One region of the Mesorhizobium sp. M6A.T.Cr.TU.014.01.1.1 genome, then DNA from elsewhere that is predicted to be linked to it. Evidence: predicted binding sites of a transcription regulator. Region 1 holds the regulator's gene; the other holds the start of a gene.

Region 1 (3,866 bases):
AAGATGAAGGGCGAAAAGGTCTCCGTTCATTACGGCGAGAAGCGAGCTCTGTTCGACGTGGATCTCGATGTCCGCGAGAACCAGGTGACGGCGTTGATCGGCCCATCGGGCTGCGGCAAGTCGACCTTTCTGCGTTGCTTGAACCGAATGAACGACACGATCGACATCGCGCGGGTAAGCGGCAAGATCACGCTCGACAACGAGGATGTCTACGACCCGAAAATCGATGTCGTCGAGCTGCGAGCTCGCGTCGGCATGGTGTTCCAGAAGCCGAACCCGTTTCCGAAGTCGATCTACGAAAACGTCGCCTACGGTCCGCGCATTCACGGTCTGGCCAGGAGCAAGGCGGAGTTGGACGGCATCGTCGAATCGAGCCTGAAGAAGGCCGGCCTGTTCAACGAGGTCAAGGATCGCCTGCTCGAGTCGGGCACTGGCCTTTCCGGTGGCCAGCAGCAGCGCCTGTGCATTGCGCGCGCCATCGCTGTGTCACCGGAAGTGATCCTGATGGACGAGCCGTGTTCTGCGCTCGATCCGATCGCCACCGCCCGTGTCGAGGAACTGATTGACGAACTGCGCCAGAACTACACGATCGTCATCGTCACCCATTCGATGCAGCAGGCAGCGCGCGTGTCGCAGCGCACGGCGATGTTCCATCTCGGCTATCTGGTCGAGGAGGGCGCGACCGACAAGATGTTCACCAACCCCGACGACAAGCGCACCCAGGACTACATCACCGGCCGGTTCGGCTAAGCGGTCCGGCGAATTTCGAGCACGAGGACAGTATCATGGGTGAACATACCGTCGCATCTTTCGACGAGGAACTGGAGCACATCGACAGGCTGATCCGCGACATGGACGAGCTTGCCGCCGCGATGGTCGCAGCCTCGATCCGCGCGTTGCTCGCGTCAGATAATGCGATGGCGCAGCGCGTCGTCTCGGATGACGCCATCATGGATGCGCGGCAGCGCGAACTCGACGACAGCGCGATCACGCTGATCGCCAAGCGGCAGCCGATGGCGCAAGATCTGCGCGCCGTGGTTGGCGCAATCCGGATGGCCGGCGATCTCGAGCGCATCGGCGACCTGGCCAAGAACATAGCCAAGCGGGTCAGCGCCGTCGGGCAGAGCGCCACGCCGCGTAATCTCTCGCACGGTATCGACGCGATGGCGGATCTCGTTCTCGAGCAGCTCCGCGGCGTGGTCGAGCACTATGTGTCGCGCAACGCCGGCGCGTTGAAAGAGCTGCGCGCCGCCGACGAGAAGATCGACGTGAAATACACGGCGGTTTTTCGCGAACTCCTGACCTACATGATGGAGGATCCGCGCAACATCACCGCCTGCACGCATCTTCTGTTCTGCGCCAAGAATCTCGAGCGTATCGGCGATCATGTCACCAACATCGCCGAAAACGCCTACTATGTCGTGACCGGGCAGCAATTGCCGGCGGATCGGCCGAAGCTCGACGAAACGACGATGCCGGCGTCGGCGACATGACAGGGGTAACCGGCCGATGATCGCGCCGCGCATCATGGTGGTGGAGGACGAAGAGCCGCTGGGCGTCCTCCTTCGCTACAATCTGGAATCCGAAGGCTATCAGGTCGAGGTGGTGACGCGCGGCGACGAGGCCGAAATCCGGCTTCAGGAAAACGTGCCCGATCTTCTGGTGCTCGACTGGATGGTGCCGGCGGTTTCGGGCATCGAGCTTTGCCGTCGCCTTCGGGTGCGTCCCGAAACCGAGCGGCTGCCGATCATCATGCTGACCGCGCGCGGCGAGGAAAGCGACCGGGTGCGCGGCCTCTCGACCGGGGCCGACGACTATCTGGTCAAGCCGTTCTCGACACCGGAATTCATGGCCAGGGTCAAGGCGCTGCTGCGCCGCGCCAAGCCCGAAGTGCTGTCCAGCGTGCTGAAGGTCGGTGACATCATGCTCGATCGCGAATCGCACAGGGTCTATCGCAAGAAGAGCGAGATCCGGCTCGGGCCGACCGAATTCCGGCTGCTCGAATTCATGATGCGGCACCCGGGTCGGGTGTTCTCGCGCAGCCAGTTGCTCGACAATGTCTGGGGCGAGACGATCTACATCGACGAGCGCACGGTGGACGTCCATGTCGGCCGGCTGCGCAAGGCGGTCAACAATGGCCGCATGCCCGATGTCATCCGCACCATCCGCGGCGCGGGCTATGCGATCAGGGAAGACTGAACAGACTGCCTAAATTCAAGCTGCGTTCTTCCATTCAGGCCACGTGCTTCCTGGCCGTGCCGGACTTCCCTTGCGCGCCCGGCGCGAAAATCTCCTGGTCGACGAAGCTCAGCGCTCGCATGGCGCAGCCTTCGCGGATCAGCGGCAGCTCGTTCGGCTCAGTGTCGAAGGAAATCGAACCCGAATGCTGACCGCCGGCGGTCTGAGCGATGGCCTCGCGCAGGGCCGGCTCGATCAGGTCGAAGGCGGCAGCGCTGGCGCCGACCATGGCGACCGGCGCCGGATCGATCAACGCGAACAGGCTGCCGAGCCCGAAGCCGAGCGCTTCGCCGGCCTTGCGGTAGGCTTCGCGCTCGGGTCCGTCCGTCTGGCGCGCCCGGGCCGCCAGTGCCCGCATCTCGGCGTCGCTGACATCGGCGACCGGCTCGGCGTTCTCGCTCAACTGCCTTGCATTGCGCCAGATGGCGTAGTTGCCGGCATAGGCCTCGACGCAGCCGCGCCGCCCGCAGCGGCAAAGCGCGCCGCCCGGCCGGTGGATCATGTGGCCGAATTCGCCGCCTGAGGAATGGGTGCCGGTGAACAGTTCGCCCTTCAGCACCAGCCCCATGCCGATGCCGTGGGAGAGCAGGATGGCGATGAAATCGTCGCGGTAGCGATCCGGGTCGCGCCAGCGCAGCGCCACGGCCATCATGTTGCAGTCGTTCTCCATGATGGCCGGGATGCCGAACTCACGTTCCAGAATGTCGGCGAAGGCAATGTTCGTCTGCGGCGTGATCGGCGACCACAACATGGCGCGCGCATGGGAATCGGTGATGCCCTGGATCGCCAGCGCGATGCGGGCGACGCTTTGGACATCGAGATCGGGATCTTCGAGCCGGCGCCGGACGATGGCGACACATTCGTCGATCAGCTCGTCGCGCGACATGGTCAGCGTGTCCAGCCGGCGCTGTTCCTCGGCGACCACTTGTCCGGCATAATCGATGACGGCGACCGAAAGGAAATTCAGCGACAACACGACGGCCAACACCGCTGCCGCTTCCGGATTGAGGCTAAGGCCGACCTGCGGCCGGCCGCGTTTCAGCGAAACGGTCTCGCTCGCTTTGCTCTCGGTCAGGATGCCTTCCTGGATGAGGTCGGAAGAGATCGCCGATATGGTCGAATGGCTGAGGCCGGTGGTCGCGGCGATCTCGGTTCGCGACGGCTGGCCTGCCCGGCGTACGGCCGAAATCACCATCGCCCGGTTGCGCCGACGCAAATCGTCATGACGGATTCCAACCGACATCCTTTGCTTCCTCCCTCTTGCCGCGGCCGCTCATGAACCGGAAGCCGTCGGTAGCGTCCGACAAATACTGGCAGAAGCAGAAGGCCCTGTCATTGTTTATTCCGGGGCTCGAAAAAAGTCGGCAGGGACATCAAAATCCATCAGAATTGATGTTGACAGCGCTTCGGCGTTGGACCAGTATTTTTTCGAGGCTCGAAAAAATAGAGCCTTTGTGCCGGCCTTCGGGCCAGTTTGGTCGCGCCGTATCGCGGCGCAGGGAGGACTATCATGAAGAGATTCGCAGCCGCCATCCTGGCGGGGGTCGCCATGTCGCTGACGCTCGCGTCGGTCGCACAGGCGAAGGACAAGGTCATTGGCGTTTCGTGGTCGAACTTCCAGGAAGAGC
Region 2 (3,866 bases), on a different contig from region 1:
CCGATCCCGATCGAGAACGCCGCCTATTCCAGGTTCGACCGCTTCTACGAAGCCAACGGCCATTTCAACGCGCTGGTCGGCTGCAACACCTGGACCGCGGCTGCTCTGCGTATCGCCGGCCTGCGGACAGGCTGGTGGAATCCGCTGCCGGCCACGCTGGACCTATCGATGCGGATTTATAATTGATGCCTGGCGCTATTGGCCGCCAGAGTCCGGCGCCTGCCAGCCATAGAGCCAGTCCAAATCCGCCGCGAGCTTTTCGGGCGAGCGCAGCTTCAGGAACAGGTTGCGCGCGACCGCCACCGGCCCGGAAGCGTGCCAGGCAAAGCGGTTGACGGCGCCGCGGCGGGCGACTTTGGCAATGCGCGGCCGCCGCATTTTTTCCCAGGCAGCAAGCGCGCCCCATGGATCGGCGGGCGAGGCGGCGACAAAGCCGGCAAGGGTCGCGGCATCCTCGATCGCCATCGCCGCGCCCTGCGCCGCAAACGGCGTCATCGCATGCGCCGCATCACCGATCAGCGCGATGCCGGCGGGCGTCGTCCATGGCTGTGCCTGGTCGACAGTATGGATCGGCCATGCCGTCCACAGGCCGGCATCCTCGGCAAGCCGGGCCAGTGCTGCCGCCGTGCCACGCATGGCGCCGACGAGGATTTCGGGGTCGGCGTGGCCCGACCAGCCCTCGGCGATGATCTCGCCCCTGGTGAAGGCGGCCAGATTGAACGCCGCGCCATTGCTGACCGGATAGGCGACGAGGTGGAAGCCGGGATGCAGGAAGGCGGTCACGCAATTGGCGGCGCCAACCGCCGCAACGGCTTCTCCCGCGACACTGTCTGCGCTGACCGTCGCGCGCCAGGCAAGCTCGCCCGAAAACCGGCTTTGGGCGGCAAATCCGCCAAAAGCACGGATCGCCGACCAGACGCCGTCGGCACCGATCAGCAGAAAGCCGTCGGCTTCGATGGTCTTGCCGGCAATCTCGACTGTTGCCGTGGTATGGTGTGGTCCTGCCGCGACGCCGCCGACGCGCGCTCCGGTGACGAGACTGATGTCCGGCTGTTCGGCAAGGCGCGCCATCAGCGCCTCTTGCAGATCAGCCCGATGAGCGACGAGATAGGGCGCCTGCCAGCGCCTTTCGGCTGCTTCGCCAAGCGGCACCCGCGCCAGCTCGCGCAGCGTGGCGGCGTCCTTGAGCACGACCGCCTCCGGCCGCACCGCCGCCGGCAACAGCCGGTCGAGCACGCCGAGCTGGCGAAGGATGCGCGTCGCGTTGGGTGAGAGCTGGATGCCGGCGCCGGCCGCTTCGAGGCGCGGCGCCTGCTCAAACAGCCGCACCAGATAGCCGCGCTCGGAAAATGCCAGCGCCGCAGTCAGTCCGGCGACGCCGGCTCCGACGATGACGACCTGCCCGGACCGCGTGTCGTCCATAGGGATGACGTGCGCGTCAGGCGGCCTGGTCGATATACAGGCATCCCGCAGGCTGCGTTTCCGTCGCCTTCAGCTTTGGCGAATAGCGATAAAGCGTCGAGCAATAGGGGCAGACCTTTTCATTGTCGTCGCCCATGTCGAGAAACACATGCGGATGGTCGAAAGGCGGGTTGGCGCCGGTGCACATGAATTCCTTGACGCCGATGTCGATCGCCGCATAGCCCGCATCGTTCTGGAAATGGGGAATGGAACCGGCTGCCATCGTCGTCTCCTAAATTTGCCGCATGACCTCGGATCATGCGCAAAATCAAAATTCTACCGCGTCCTTTGCGCGTCCAAAGGACGCGCTGCGCTGTACCTGGATTGCATCTGGATCATAAGCTGTCTCTTTGCAAGATCGATGAAATCAAACTGTCGTAAAAGCCTGTCACAGGATAAGCTAAGCCGGTTAAGGCATGGCCGCGAAAATCGAATTCGGTTTCGCTGGGGATCATGCGTAGCTTAAAAGTGGTAGAGCGTCCTTTGCGCATCCGGAACGACGCGTGACGCTCTGGGCAGCGGGTGCGAAACGAGCAGGAACCATGAACGAACTAAAGCCGGTGCAGAGCGAATTCACCACTGTCGAGGTGGCGAGCCCAGAGGGCGGCAACCCGGACCGCTTTGTCAACCGCGAGTTTTCCTGGCTGCAATTCAACCGCCGCGTCCTTGAGGAGTCGCTGAACGCCAATCATCCGCTGCTCGAGCGTGTCCGCTTCCTGTCGATATCGGCCGCCAATCTCGACGAGTTCTTCATGGTCCGCGTCGCCGGTCTCGCCGGCCAGGTTCGCGAAGGCATCACGCTGAAGAGCCCGGACGGCCGCACCCCCGAACAACAGCTGGAACAGCTGCTGCGCGAGGTCGAGCGTCTGCAGGAGGATCAGCAGAATAGCCTTTCCGCGCTGATGCTGCTGCTCGACAAGGAAGGCATCGAGAGCATCAGCCGCGATGCGCTGACCAAGGACGAGAAGACCTGGCTCGAGGATCATTTCCAGGAGCAGGTCTTCCCGGTGCTCACACCGCTTTCGATCGATCCGGCGCATCCGTTCCCGTTCATTCCCAATCTCGGCTTCTCGATGGCCCTGCAACTGCGCCATCGCAGGAATGGCGAGGAGATGAGTGCGCTGTTGCGTCTGCCGGTGGCGCTGAAGCGCTTCATCCGCTTGCCTGACCGCAAGCGTCATGTCCGCTTCATTCCACTGGAAGAGGCGGTCGGCCTCTATATCGGCAAGCTGTTCCCCGGCTACGAAGTCAAGGGCTCCGGCACGTTCCGCATCATCCGCGACAGTGACATCGAGGTCGAGGAGGAGTCCGAGGATCTCGTGCGCCTGTTCGAGACGGCGCTGAAGCGCCGCCGCCGCGGCTCGGTCATCCGCATCGAATTCGACAAGCTGATGCCGGCCGAGCTGCGCGAGTTCGTCGCCGGCGAGCTTGGCGTCTCGTCGAGCCGCATCAGCGTGCTCACCGGTCCGCTGGCGCTCAGCCAGATTTCCGAGATCGTCGCCATCGCCCGCGACGATCTCAAGTTCACGCCCTATAATCCGCGCTTTCCCGAGCGCATCCGCGAGCATGGCGGTGACTGTTTCGCTGCTATACGCGAGAAGGACATCATCGTTCACCACCCCTACGAATCCTTCGATGTGGTGGTGCAGTTCCTGCGCCAGGCGATGGCCGATCCGGAAGTGGTGGCGATCAAGCAGACGCTCTATCGCACCTCGAACGACAGCCCGATCGTGCGCGCCTTGGTCGACGCGGCCGAGGCCGGCAAGTCGGTGACGGCGCTGGTCGAGCTCAAGGCGCGTTTCGACGAGGAAGCCAACATCCGCTGGGCCCGCGATCTCGAGCGCGCCGGCGTTCAGGTCGTGTTCGGCTTCCTCGAGCTGAAGACCCACGCAAAAATGTCGCTGGTGGTGCGGCGCGAGGACGGCAAGCTGCGCAACTACGTGCATCTCGGCACCGGCAACTACCACCCGGTCACCGCGCGCATCTACACCGACTTGTCCTTCTTCACCACCGATCCGACGATCGCCCGCGATGTCGCCCAGCTGTTCAACTTCATCACCGGCTACGCCGAGCCGACCGAGGAGATGCGGCTGGCCATCTCGCCCTTCACGCTGCGCAAGCGCATCCTCAAGCACATTTCGGCCGAGATTGCCCATGCGCTGGAGGGCAGGCCGGCCCGCATCTGGATGAAGATGAATTCGCTGGTCGACCCGATCGTCATCGACGCGCTCTATGACGCCAGCCGCGCTGGCGTCGAGATCGATCTAGTCGTGCGCGGCATCTGCTGCCTGAGGCCTCAGGTGCCGGGCCTGTCGGAAAACATAAGGGTCAAGTCGATCGTCGGCCGCTTCCTCGAACACAGCCGCATCTATTGTTTCGGCAACGGCCATGGACTGCCGTCGGAC

The links. The regulator PhoB, encoded in region 1, activates phosphate uptake and scavenging genes when phosphate is short. The targets are predictions, from matches to a motif close to TGTCATNNANCTGTCAT.
Region 2: the regulator PhoB is predicted to act here: its motif matches at 1,824-1,840, upstream of EN885_RS31015 (RNA degradosome polyphosphate kinase).

What each region holds. Positions count from the first base shown of each region.
Region 1 covers NZ_RZPG01000015.1:28,292-32,157, forward strand. The annotation lists gene pstB (phosphate ABC transporter ATP-binding protein PstB) at 1-750, shown strand, start outside; gene phoU (phosphate signaling complex protein PhoU) at 786-1,493, shown strand; gene phoB (phosphate regulon transcriptional regulator PhoB) at 1,510-2,199, shown strand; gene EN885_RS17955 (ROK family protein) at 2,234-3,481, opposite strand; gene xylF (D-xylose ABC transporter substrate-binding protein) at 3,749-3,866, shown strand, end outside.
Region 2 covers NZ_RZPG01000041.1:23,075-26,940, reverse strand. The annotation lists gene EN885_RS31030 (TIGR02117 family protein) at 1-186, shown strand, start outside; gene EN885_RS31025 (FAD-dependent monooxygenase) at 196-1,422, opposite strand; gene EN885_RS31020 (zinc-finger domain-containing protein) at 1,439-1,684, opposite strand; gene EN885_RS31015 (RNA degradosome polyphosphate kinase) at 2,004-3,866, shown strand, end outside.